DNA from 2 places in the Pseudomonas antarctica genome. Region 1 is predicted to be linked to the other one. Evidence: predicted binding sites of a transcription regulator. Region 1 holds the regulator's gene; the other holds the start of a gene.

Region 1 (8,773 bases):
TACACCGTGGTAGACGCCAGCACGGTGGTCGCTACCCACCTTAACCAGATTCTCTACAAGCACTCCCACGAGCTGATCGGCCACGAGGAAGTCCAGCAATTGATGGGGTTGCTGGCCAAAGCCTCGCCAAAACTGGCCGAAGAACTGGTGCCCGGCGTGCTGTCGCTGTCGCAGTTGCTCAAGGTGCTGCAGGCCTTGCTCGCCGAACAGGTGCCGGTGCGCGACATTCGCAGCATTGCCGAGGCCATCGCGAACAATGCCGCCAAGAGTCAAGATACTGCCGCGCTGGTGGCTGCGGTGCGCGTCGGATTGTCCCGTGCAATCGTGCAAAGCATTGTAGGGGTTGAGTCTGAGCTGCCTGTTATCACCTTGGAGCCAAGGTTGGAACAAATATTGCTCAATAGTATTCAGAAGGCAGGGCAAGGCCAGGAAGAGGGCGTTCTGCTGGAGCCAAGCATGGCTGAGAAGCTACAGCGTTCGTTGATCGAAGCCGCGCAGCGTCAGGAAATGGCGGGTCACCCGGTGATTCTGCTGGTGGCGGGCCCGGTCCGAGCGATGTTGTCGCGGTTTGGACGTCTGGCAGTGCCGAATTTGCACGTTTTGGCTTATCAGGAAATTCCTGACAACAAGCAAGTGACTATTGTCGCGACAGTAGGGCCCAACGGCTGAGGTAGTGGGATATGCAAGTTAAGCGTTTTTTCGCCGCCGATATGCGTCAGGCCATGAAACTGGTACGTGATGAGCTGGGCGCCGATGCCGCGATTATTGGAAACCGCCGTATTGCCGGCGGTGTCGAGCTGACGGCTGCCCTGGATTACACCCCCTCGGCGCTGGCGCCGCGCGTGCCGAACATGGAGCTTGAGGACGAGCTGCGCAAGACCGCTTCGCGCATTGTCTCGGCCCAGGCTGAGCTGAGTATGCGTGGCGACAGCGATTCCACCAGCAGTCGCCAGTTGTTCGCCGGCCTGCCGCTGACCGCCGCCGAACCGCTGGTTGAGCCGACATTCAAAGAACCGCCGCGTCCTGCAGCGCCAGCCCCGGCTGCCGCAGTCGACCAGCGCGTGTTTGACTCGATGCGTTTTGAACTCAATGGCCTGCGTGAGCTGCTTGAAGTGCAATTGGGCTCGTTGGCGTGGAACCAGCTGCAAGGCAGCAAACCGCACCAGGCCAACCTGTGGCGTCGCCTGCAACGTATCGGCCTGTCCGGCCCGTTGTCCCGCGACCTGTTGGCACTGACTGCTGAAGTCGAAGAGCCTCGCCAGGCCTGGCGCATGTTGCTGGCCCACCTGGCACGCATGATCGTCACGCCGGAAATCGAACCCCTGGAAGAGGGCGGTGTGATCGCCATGGTCGGCCCTGCCGGCATGGGCAAGACCACCACCCTGGCCAAGCTGGCTGCGCGTTATGTGCTCAAGTACGGCGCGCAGAATATCGCGCTGGTGAGCATGGACAGCTACCGTATTGGCGCCCAGGAACAGCTTAAGACCCTGGGCCGCATCCTCAATGTGTCGGTGACCCACGTCGACGCGGGCCAGTCCCTGGCCAACGCGCTCGACCCGTTGCTGCGCAAGCGTGTGGTGCTGATCGACACTGCCGGCCTGCAAGCCAGTGATCCGGCATTGCGCATGCAGCTGGAAAGCCTGGCTGGGCGTGGCATCAAGTCAAAAAATTACCTGGTGCTTGCAACCACCAGCCAGAAACAGGTTCTTACCGCTGCCTATCACAGCTACAAGCGTTGCGGCCTGGCGGGTTGCATTCTGACCAAGCTCGACGAAACGGCGAGCCTGGGTGAAGTGCTGAGCCTGGCCATCAGTCATGAATTACCGGTCGCCTACCTGACCGACGGGCCGCGGATTCCGGATGATTTACATCTGCCGCGCCGTCATCAGTTAGTCAGCCGTGCTGTCAGCGTGCAAATGCAAGAAGAGCCTAGCGAGGAAGCGATGGCCGACATGTTCGCCGACCTTTACCACAACCCGGCAAAGCGGGTGGGTTGAAGGGCAGGATGAACACCGTGAAAAGTATCTACATCGATGGTCTGCAAGCGATTCACGCGGCCAAGCCATGTAGCCTGCGTCTAAGCAAGACAAGGTAAAGAAATAAAATGGGCAGCATGCATCCCGTACAGGTGATCGCGGTGACCGGCGGCAAAGGTGGCGTCGGAAAAACTAACGTGTCAGTGAATTTGTCCCTGGCCCTGGCAGAGCTTGGCCGTCGGGTCATGCTGCTGGATGCTGACCTGGGGCTGGCGAACGTCGACGTTCTGCTGGGGCTGACACCCAAACACACCCTTGCCGATGTGATCGAGGGCCGCTGCGAGCTGCGCGATGTGCTGCTGCAAGGTCCCGGTGGCATTCGTATCGTGCCGGCGGCCTCGGGTACCCAGAGCATGGTGCATCTGAGCCCGGCGCAGCACGCCGGCCTGATCCAGGCGTTCAGTGACATCGGCGACAACCTCGACGTGCTGGTGATCGACACCGCCGCCGGGATCGGCGAGTCCGTGGTCAGCTTCGTGCGCGCTGCCCAGGAAGTGCTGCTGGTGGTCTGCGATGAGCCCACCTCCATCACCGATGCCTACGCCCTGATCAAACTGCTTAACCGTGACTACGGCATGAATCGCTTCCGTGTGCTGGCCAACATGGCCCAAAGCCCGCAGGAAGGGCGAAACCTGTTCGCCAAGTTGACCAAGGTCACGGATCGCTTCCTCGATGTCGCCTTACAATACGTTGGCGCAGTTCCCTATGACGAGTGTGTGCGCAAGGCTGTGCAAAAGCAGCGTGCAGTCTATGAAGCGTTCCCTCGTTCGAAGTGCGCATTGGCGTTCAAGGCTATTGCCCAGAAGGTCGATACTTGGCCGTTGCCCGCCAACCCGCGCGGGCATCTGGAGTTTTTCGTCGAGCGATTGGTGCATCAGACGAGCGCAGGACCGGTGCTATGACAGCCAGCGGCTATAACCTTTACAAAAACTCGGCACGTGACAGCCAAGGCGAATTGATCGAGCGCTATGCGCCCCTGGTCAAGCGCATTGCCTACCACTTGCTGGCACGCCTGCCTGCCAGTGTACAGGTTGAAGACCTGATCCAGGCCGGCATGATCGGCCTGCTCGAAGTGTCGACCAAATACGACGCGAGCAAAGGCGCGAGTTTCGAGACGTATGCGGGTATCCGTATCCGTGGTGCGATGCTCGATGAAGTGCGTAAAGGGGACTGGGCGCCGCGTTCGGTACACCGCAACACGCGAATGGTCAGTGACGCAATTCGTGCAATTGAAGCAAAAACAGGTCGTGACGCTAAAGATCATGAAGTTGCGGCCGAACTCCAATTGAGTCTCGACGATTACTACGGGATTTTGAACGATACCTTGGGCAGCCGCCTGTTCAGTTTCGACGACCTGTTGCAGGACGGCGAACACGAAGGGCTGCACGAGGACGGCGCGAGTGCACATCTCGAACCGTCGCGCGACCTGGAAGATGAACGCTTCCAGGGGGCGTTGGCGGAAGCGATTGCCAATTTGCCTGAGCGTGAGCGACTGGTGTTGGCGCTGTACTACGACGAAGAGCTGAACCTCAAGGAAATCGGTGAGGTCCTGGGGGTCAGCGAATCGCGTGTCAGCCAGCTGCATAGCCAGTGCGCAGCCCGCTTGCGGGGGCGATTGGGAGAGTGGCGCGCGCGCTGACAGGCAGTGTGGGGATACTGCAGCGCAATTAGGCGAGAGGTGAAAAGCCTTTCGCGGGTTCGTTCCGTGGTACCCCTGGCAGTCCTTTTTGTGTAACGCCTGTTGATTGAAATGGCGCGTCCAGGTGCTGGGCGCGTTTAAGACTGCTTGGAGGTCGAATTGGACAAGAACATGAAAATCCTCATCGTTGATGACTTCTCAACGATGCGGCGGATCATAAAAAACCTGTTGCGTGACCTTGGGTTCACCAACACGGTCGAGGCGGATGACGGCCTGACGGCGATTCCTATCCTCAACAGCGGGAGCATCGACTTTCTGGTAACCGACTGGAACATGCCGGGCATGACCGGCATCGACTTGCTGCGTCACGTGCGCGCCGATGAAAAACTGCGCAGCCTGCCTGTGCTGATGGTGACCGCCGAAGCCAAGCGTGAACAGATCATCGAAGCCGCCCAAGCCGGGGTTAACGGTTACGTGGTTAAGCCATTCACTGCATTGGCCTTGAAAGAGAAGATCGAAAAAATCTTCGAACGCATCCACGGCTGATGCCACCACGGGGGAGCTATGGAGCATAAAGAATCATCGCAGGCAGACTTTGAGTCGACCCTGAAAAAGCATGCTCACCAGTTGGTCGAAAGCCTTGAAAAAGGCCAGTTCGGCGACGCGGTGCAGTTAATCCATGAGCTTAACCAGACCCGTGACCGCGGCCTGTACCAGGAAGTGGGCAAGCTCACACGCGAGCTGCACAGTGCGATCGTCAATTTTCAGATTGACCCGCACATGCCCCAGGCCGAAGAAATCTCGCAAATCACCGATGCCACCGAACGCCTGTCCTATGTGGTCAGGCTGACTGAGGCGGCGGCCAACCGCACCATGGACCTGGTGGAAAACGCCACGCCCCTGGTCAATGGCATGGCGACCGAAGCGCAGGCCCTCAGCGTTGACTGGGGCCGTTTCATGCGTCGGGAAGTGGGGGCTGAAGAGTTTCGTGAGTTGGCGCGTCGGGTCGACGCTTTTCTGTCGCGCAGCGAAGAGGAAAACCGCAAGGTTGCCAGCAACCTCAATGACATTCTGCTGGCCCAGGATTACCAGGACCTCACCGGTCAGGTGATCAAACGCGTGACCCAGTTGGTCACCGAAGTGGAAAGCAACTTGCTCAAATTGGTGCTCATGGCTGGCCAAGTTGATCGTTTTGCCGGCATCGAACATGACCGCGAAGCGATCCTCTCGGAAAAAGATCCACAAAAACATCTCGCCAAGGGTGAAGGTCCGCAGATTCATGCCGATAAACGTGAAGACGTTATGTCAGGTCAGGATGACGTAGATGACCTGTTATCCAGTTTAGGCTTCTAAGGAGCACCCACATGAGCTTCGGCGCCGATGAAGAAATCCTTCAGGATTTCCTTGTAGAGGCCGGCGAAATTTTAGAGCAACTGTCCGAGCAACTGGTCGAGCTGGAAAGCCGCCCGGATGATGCGAACCTGCTCAATGCAATTTTTCGCGGTTTTCACACTGTAAAAGGGGGCGCCGGCTTCCTCCAGCTCCATGAGCTGGTGGAGTGCTGTCACATCGCCGAGAACGTATTCGACATCCTGCGCAAGGGTGAGCGACACGTCGACTCGGAACTGATGGACGTGATTCTCGAAGCATTGGATGCGGTCAACGGCATGTTCAGTGAAGTGCGCGAACGTGCACCGATCACGGCGGCCACGCCGGAACTGCTGGCCGCCCTGGCGCGCCTGGCAGAACCTGCCGACACCTCGGTTGCCCCGGTGGTGGAAGCGGCGCCTGTGGCCGAGCCGGAAGCGGACGTGACGGACAGCGAGTTCGAGCAGTTGCTCAACTCCCTCAGTGCGGTGAAGGCCGAAGCTGAAGCACCGCAAGCGGTCGCCCCGCCTGCAACGCCGACCAGCGAAGACATTACCGACGCTGAATTCGAGTCCCTGCTCGACCAGTTGCATGGCAAAGGCCAGTTCGCTGCCGACGCGGTGGCACCTGCCGCTACGCCGGAAGTTCCGGCTGCCAGCGCCAGCGCCAGCACCGACATTACCGACGACGAATTTGAAGCGTTGCTCGACCAGTTGCATGGCAAAGGCACCTTTGCGGCCGAAGCCTTGCCGGAAGTCGCGGCCACGGCCACCGTCGCGCCTGCCGTGCCTGCCGCCAGCGCAGAGCCTGCCGCTGACGGGCTGATCTCCGATCACGAATTCGAAGCCTTGTTGGACGAATTGCACGGCAAGGGCAAGTTCACCGAAGTGGCCCCGGCTGCTGCGGCGACCGCCACGCCTGTCGCGGCGAAACCTGCGCCGGCCAAAGCCGCCGCGCCGGTTGCCGCCAAGCCCGCTCCAGCCCCTGCAGCCGCCCCGGCGCCTGCACGTGCCGCAGCGGCACCCGTGGCCGAGAAGCCTGCCAGTGAAGCCGAAACCACCGTGCGCGTTGATACCGCACGCCTGGACGACATCATGAACATGGTCGGCGAACTGGTGCTGGTGCGTAACCGCCTGGTGCGCCTGGGCCTGAACAGCGGCGACGAAGCCATGCAGAAAGCCGTGTCGAACCTCGACGTGGTCACTGCTGACTTGCAGACCGCGGTGATGAAAACGCGGATGCAGCCGATCAAGAAAGTCTTCGGCCGCTTCCCGCGTCTGGTTCGCGACCTGGCACGCCAGCTCAAGAAAGAAATCAACCTGGAACTGGTGGGTGAAGAAACCGACCTCGACAAAAACCTTGTCGAGGCCCTGGCCGACCCGCTGGTCCACTTGGTGCGCAACGCCGTCGACCACGGCGTCGAAACCCCGGAAGAGCGCGAAGCCTCGGGCAAGTCCCGTAACGGCAAGGTGATTCTGGCGGCAGAGCAAGAAGGCGACCATATCCTGCTGTCGATCACCGATGACGGCAAGGGCATGGACCCGGCGATCTTGCGCAATATCGCAGTCAAGCGTGGCGTGATGGACAAGGACGCCGCCGACCGCCTGACCGACACCGAGTGCTACAACCTGATCTTCGCCCCGGGCTTCTCGACCAAGACCGAGATTTCCGACGTGTCCGGCCGTGGCGTCGGCATGGACGTGGTGAAGACCAAGATCAGCCAGCTCAACGGCTCGATCAATATCTACTCGACCAAGGGCCAGGGCTCGAAGATCGTCATCAAGGTGCCGTTGACCCTGGCGATCATGCCGACCCTGATGGTGATGCTGGGCAACCAGGCGTTCGCTTTCCCGCTGGTCAACGTCAACGAAATCTTCCACCTCGACCTGTCGCGCACCAACGTGGTGGACGGCCAGGAAGTGGTGATCGTACGCGACAAGGCGTTGCCACTGTTCTACCTCAAGCGCTGGCTGGTGGCATCGGCCAAGCATGAAGAGCAGCGCGAAGGCCATGTGGTGATTCTCTCCGTGGGCACCCAGCGGATCGGCTTTGTCGTCGATCAACTGGTCGGCCAGGAAGAAGTGGTCATCAAGCCTTTGGGCAAAATGCTGCAGGGAACCCCGGGCATGTCGGGTGCGACCATCACCGGTGACGGTCGGATCGCGCTGATTCTCGATGTTCCGAGCATGCTCAAGCGTTACGCCGCACGGCGTATTTGATTCTGGCGGGGCAGGGCGGTTTGCCCGCCCCGCCTAACGGAGTGTTTATGGCAGTCAAGGTCCTGGTGGTGGACGATTCGGGTTTCTTCCGCCGCCGCGTCTCGGAAATTCTTTCCGCCGATCCAACCATCCAGGTGGTCGGTACGGCCACTAACGGCAAAGAGGCGATTGATCAAGCCATTGCGTTGAAACCGGACGTGATCACCATGGACTACGAGATGCCGATGATGGATGGCATCACGGCTGTTCGGCATATCATGCAGCGCTGCCCCACCCCGGTGTTGATGTTCTCCTCGCTGACTCATGAAGGCGCCCGGGTGACCCTGGATGCGCTGGACGCCGGTGCGGTGGACTTCCTGCCGAAGAATTTCGAAGACATCTCGCGCAACCCCGAGAAGGTCAAGCAGATGCTGTGCGAGAAGGTGCACAGCATTTCGCGCAGTAACCGTCGCAGCCTGTTCAGTGCGCCGGCGCCTGCACCGGTTGCGGCGCCGGCGGCGTCCACTGCGCCCACTTCGTCGTTTGCTCGCCCAGCGCCTGCGCCAGTGGCGCGCCCTGTGGCGCCGCCGGTGCGCGCTTCTGCGCCGAGCGCGCATTCGCCAGCGCCCAAGCGCAAGGCCTACAAGCTGGTTGCCATCGGTACATCCACCGGCGGCCCGGTGGCCCTGCAGCGGGTGTTGACCCAGCTGCCGGCCAATTTCCCGGCGCCGATCGTGTTGATCCAGCATATGCCCGCGGCCTTCACCAAGGCCTTCGCCGAGCGCCTGGACAAGCTGTGCCGCATCACCGTCAAGGAAGCCGAGGATGGTGACATCCTGCGTCCTGGCCTGGCACTGCTGGCCCCGGGCGGCAAGCAGATGATGGTTGATGGCCGTGGTGCGATCAAAATCCTGCCGGGTGACGAGCGCCTGAACTACAAGCCGTGTGTGGATATCACCTTCGGTTCGGCGGCAAAGTCCTACGGCGACAAAGTTCTGGCGGTGGTGCTCACCGGCATGGGCGCCGACGGCCGTGAAGGCGCTCGCCTGCTCAAGCAGGGCGGCAGTGCAATCTGGGCCCAGGACGAAGCCAGCTGCGTGATCTATGGCATGCCCATGGCCATCGTCAAAGCGGACCTGGCCGACGCCGTGTATAGCCTGGACGATATCGGCAAGCATCTGGTGGAGGCCTGCCTCTGATGGATGTATTGAGCCTGATTGGCATCATCATGGCGTTTGTCGCAATTATCGGCGGCAACTACCTCGAGGGCGGCCACCTCGGCGCCTTGGCCAACGGCCCGGCTGCGCTGATCGTGATTGGCGGCACCGTGGGCGCTGCGTTGTTGCAGTCGCCCATGAGTTCGTTCAAGCGCGCAATGCAAATCCTGATCTGGATTATTTTCCCGCCGCGCGTTGATCTGCCCGGTGGTATCGACCGCGTGGTCAACTGGAGCCTCACCGCACGCAAGGAAGGCCTGCTGGGCCTGGAAGGCGTGGCCGATGCCGAGCCCGACAGCTACGCGCGCAAGGGCT
Region 2 (4,480 bases), 2.5 Mb from region 1:
GGCTTTTTTGGTCAGCACCACGATATCGATCCGACGGTTGATCGGGTTGAACGGGTCCTTGGGATCGAACAGCTGCGAGGAGGCAAAACCCACCACGCGCGCCACTTGCGGGTCCGGATAGCTGCCCGCCACCAGCGCACGCCGGGCAGCGTTGGCACGGTTGGCCGAAAGCTCCCAGTTGCCGAAGTCGCCCTGGCCTGCATACGGCTTGGCGTCGGTGTGGCCACTGATGCTGATCTTGTTCGGCACCGCTTTGATCGTGTCGGCCATGGCCAGCAGGATGTCTTCAAAGTACGGTTTCAAACGCGCACTGCCGGAGTCGAACATCGGCCGGTTGGCGGCGTCGGTGATCTGGATGCGCAAGCCTTCCGGCGTGATCTCGAAGGAAATCTGATCCTTGAATTTCAACAGCTGCGGGTTTTCTTCAACCTTGGTCTGCAGTTCCTGCAGCAACAACTCGAGGCGCTCTTTCTCGACCTGCTCGGCCATGCTCTCGACAGTGTCGCGCTCGATCGGGATGTTTTCCTGCGGCGATTCGGTCTTGACCTCGGGGTTGATGGTGCGCTCAGGCGCCAGCTGCGGCGAGCCGCCCAGGTCAATCACAAAGGGCGTACCACTCTCCGAAAAGCCTATCGGGTCCTTGAAGTAACCGGCGATGGCGATTTTTTGTTCCGGCGTAGCGGTCGACATCAACCACAGCACCAGAAAGAACGCCATCATCGCCGTCGCGAAGTCGGCGAAGGCGATTTTCCATGCGCCACCATGGTGCCCCGCAGCGAAGCGCTTGACGCGCTTGATGATTATCGGCTGGTTGTTTTCCATGGTTTAGCGACCGCGAACCGCTTGTTCCAGCTCGGAAAAACTTGGGCGATGTTTCGGGTACAGCACCTTGCGCCCGAACTCCACCGCCAGCGATGGCGGCATACCGGACGCCGAAGCCACCAGGCACGCCTTGATCGCTTCGTAGAGGTTGACCTCTTCCTTGGCATCATGGGCCAGGCAGGTAGCGAGCGGTCCAAAGAAACCATAGGCCGCCAGAATACCGAAGAAGGTACCGACGAGGGCCGCACCCACGTGCATGCCAATGGCCTTCTGGTCGCCTTCGCCCAGGGACGCCATGGTCACCACAATACCGAGTACCGCCGCGACAATACCAAACCCGGGCATGGCGTCAGCAACGCCGGTCACGGCGTGCGAAGGGTGTTCCAACTCTTCTTTAAGGCTGAACAGCTCCATGTCGAACAAGCCTTCCAGCTCGTGAGGCGCCATGTTGCCGGAGGACATGATGCGCAGGTAATCACAGATGTAGGCGGTCATGCGCTCATCTTTGAGCACGGCCGGGTACTTGGCGAAAATCGGGCTGGCGGCGGCGTCTTCGATATCGCCTTCGATGGCCATCATGCCTTCGCGGCGGCTCTTGTTGAGGATCTCGAATATCAGACCCAGTACTTCCAGGTAGAAGGTGTGAGAGAAACGCGAGCTGAACATGCCCAGCGACTTCTTGATCACATGCATGGTCATGTAGCCGGGGTTGGCCTGCAAGAATGCACCCAAGGCCGCACCGCCGATAATCATCACTTCGAAGGGCTGGATCAGCGCAGCAATTTTACCGTGGGACAGGACGTACCCACCGAGCACGCTTGCGATGACGACGATGATGCCGATAATTTTAGCCATAGGGGATTGGTACTTGCGCCGTCGGGTTCATGGACATATTGAGTGCAGCCGAAAACTCTTGTTCTACTTATCGGCAAAACTGCGCCAGACTATAGCCCGTTAAGGCGAAAAGCCAATTCGGCCCGTTCCGGGCGTGTTGAACGCAAGTGATGATCGCGCCCCAATCATGGCAAATGAAACGACAGTACCCACTGCAAAACCCACCACACTCGCCGCTTGGATAAAGCGTCTGGACGACGTGCCGCTGCCCGTGCCTCAGGCCAGTCACGAGCGCGTGTGCAAAGCCATTCGCGACAGCCGCAGCTCATTGCGAGACATTGCCGAGCTGATGCAAAACAGCCCGGCGCTGGTGCTCAGCGTGATGCGCGAGGCCAACAGCCATACGCACAACAGCATGGCGGAACCGGCGGAAAACCTCGAAGTGGCGCTTAACCGTCTCGGTTTGAAACGCGCCGAAGAACTGCTGGCGCGACTGCCCTCGGTTCCAGCCAATGAAATCCCCTTGGCCCTGCGCCAACTGCTGCTGGTGAGCCAACACGCGTCCCAGCAAGCCAGCGGTTTGTTCGCCAGCCGCCTGGCGCGTTTGTGGCAAGACATCCACTGGGGCAGCCTGCTGTTTCTGTCCCCGCTATGGCCATTGGCCGTCGCGTATCCCAAGCTCCTGGAAGAATGGGAACTGCGGGTTATCCATAAAGGCCAGTCGGCTTACAAGGTCGAGCGGGAGCTGTTCGGTGTGCGCCTGCTGGACTTGTGCCTCGGCTTGACCGAAGCCTGGCACCTGCCGATCTGGGTCTCCCAGGGCTATAACCTGCTGCTGACCGAGCAGCGCTTGCTGGTCAAGGCGCTGCACATCGCCCGTGAAGATGACGCGCTGCGCCAGCAGCAATTACTGGATGCCGAACCCAACCTGCGCCGCTGGCTCAACCAGCCGGCGAACACCGTGCTGCTGGCCAACGGCCTGGCGATGTCGGCCCAGGAATCGTGGACCTGCCCGCACGCCGAGCGCTGGCAATACCTCACCGCGCTGTACTTGCAGGAGCCGTTGAGTGACGTGCAGCAGCAGGTTCACCAGCAAGCGGTGGCCAGCGCCCGCACCACCCTGATGCCCGATCTTTGGCACCCGGCGCTGTCGCTGATCTGGCCGTGGCATGTACAGAAAATTCATCGCGGCTTGTTGCCTGCACCGCCGCCCACCGCCGAAGCATTGGCCGTGTGGCGCAAGCGCTGTACCGAATTGCTGGTCGAGCCGAGCCGCTTTGCCAACGCCATGCACCTGACTACGTGCGCCAAAGAAGCCCTGGTCGCCAGCGGCATGCAACGGGTGTTGCTGTTTATGGCGGACCGCGCCCTGAGCACCTTGCGCGTGCATCAAGCCGACGGTTTGCCCAGGGACGCCGCGAGCCTGAGCCTGGATGTGGTCAACAGCACGCTGCTGCAGCGCCTGCTGGAAAAGCCCGCCCAGGTGCGCCTCACGCCGGACAATCACGCGCAGTTTTCCGCGCTGTTACCGCCAGTCCTGCGTCGCCTGTTTACCGGCGAACACCTGCTGTTGCGCTCCCTGAGCTGTAACGGTCGCGTGGTGATGCTGATGGTCGCCGACCAGGGCGGCGGCCCCTTCTCGGAAACCACCGTGCAGGCATTCGGCAAAACCGCCCAATGCATCGAGAAAGCGCTGCACAGCTTTACCAACCGCAGCGCCTGATGCTTGCGCTACAATCGCCCTCCTTTATCGCCAACATTTGTGCCCAGGAGACCTCACATGCCTGACTTCTCTGGCTTGCCGCTGGTGATCGAATCCAGCGACCTGCTCGGTCAACTGGATGCCGAACACCTGATTCTGGTGGACCTCACCAGTGCCGCCCGCTACGCCGAAGGGCATATCCCCGGCGCGCATTTCGTTGACCCCAAGCGCACCCAACTGGGCCAACCGCCCGCGCCGGGTTTGCTGCCGAACAAGGCCGACCTGGAAAAACTGTTCGGCGAACTGGGGCACACCCCGGATGCCACCTACGTGGTCTACGACGACGAAGGCGGCGGCTGGGCCGGGCGTTTTATCTGGCTGCTCGACGTGATCGGACACCAGAAATACCACTACCTGGACGGCGGCCTGCTGGCGTGGCTGGACGGCCAACACCCGGTATCCACCGAGGTACCGGCCCCTGTCGGTGGCCCGGTCAGCCTGACCTTGCACGAAGGCCCCACGGCCACGCGCGAATACCTGCAAAGCCGCCTCGGCGCAGCCGACCTGGGTATCTGGGACGCACGCGGCCCGCTGGAGTATTCCGGTGAAAAGGTCCTCGCCGCCAAAGGGGGTCACATCCCCGGCGCGGTGAACTTCGAATGGACCGCCGGCATGGACAAGGCGCGCAACCTGCGTATCCGCCGCGACATGCCGCAAATCCTCGAAGACCTCGGCCTGACCAAAGACAAAGAAATCATCACCCACTGCCAGACTCACCACCGCTCTGGCTTCACCTACCTGGTGGCCAAGGCGCTCGGTTATCCGCGAGTCAAAGGTTATGCCGGTTCCTGGGGCGAATGGGGCAACCACCCCGACACCCCCGTTGAGATTTAAGGTTTAAGGACACTTAATGAAAAAGCAGTTGTTTATCCTCAGCCAATACTTGCTGCCGCACCACTTGCTGTCGCGCCTGGCCGGCTGCGTTGCCGAGTGCCGCGTGCGCTGGTTCAAGAACGCCTTCACCAGTTGGTTCGCCAAGCGCTACCAAGTGGACATGTCCCAGGCGCTGGTTGAAGACCTGACCGCCTACGAGCATTTCAACGCTTTCTTCACCCGTGCATT

What was found. Region 1 encodes FliA, which starts transcription of late flagellar genes. Its sites were predicted from a motif close to CTAAAGTTTNNNNNNNNNNNGCCGNTAA; they were not measured.
Region 2: a site for FliA is predicted at 1,745-1,772, ahead of motA (flagellar motor stator protein MotA). Genes of this name have one in related genera too.

Annotation. Positions count from the first base shown of each region.
Region 1 is NZ_CP015600.1:4,520,911-4,529,683, reverse strand. Features, by position in the region: gene flhA (flagellar biosynthesis protein FlhA) at 1-669, shown strand, start outside; gene flhF (flagellar biosynthesis protein FlhF) at 681-1,997, shown strand; gene fleN (flagellar synthesis regulator FleN) at 2,105-2,938, shown strand; gene fliA (RNA polymerase sigma factor FliA) at 2,935-3,675, shown strand; gene A7J50_RS20460 (chemotaxis response regulator CheY) at 3,847-4,221, shown strand; gene A7J50_RS20455 (protein phosphatase CheZ) at 4,240-5,028, shown strand; gene A7J50_RS20450 (chemotaxis protein CheA) at 5,040-7,262, shown strand; gene A7J50_RS20445 (protein-glutamate methylesterase/protein-glutamine glutaminase) at 7,310-8,440, shown strand; gene A7J50_RS20440 (flagellar motor protein) at 8,440-8,773, shown strand, end outside.
Region 2 is NZ_CP015600.1:611,330-615,809, reverse strand. Features, by position in the region: gene motB (flagellar motor protein MotB) at 1-822, opposite strand, end outside; gene motA (flagellar motor stator protein MotA) at 826-1,677, opposite strand; gene A7J50_RS02475 (HDOD domain-containing protein) at 1,844-3,379, shown strand; gene A7J50_RS02470 (rhodanese-like domain-containing protein) at 3,437-4,252, shown strand; gene asd (archaetidylserine decarboxylase) at 4,269-4,480, shown strand, end outside.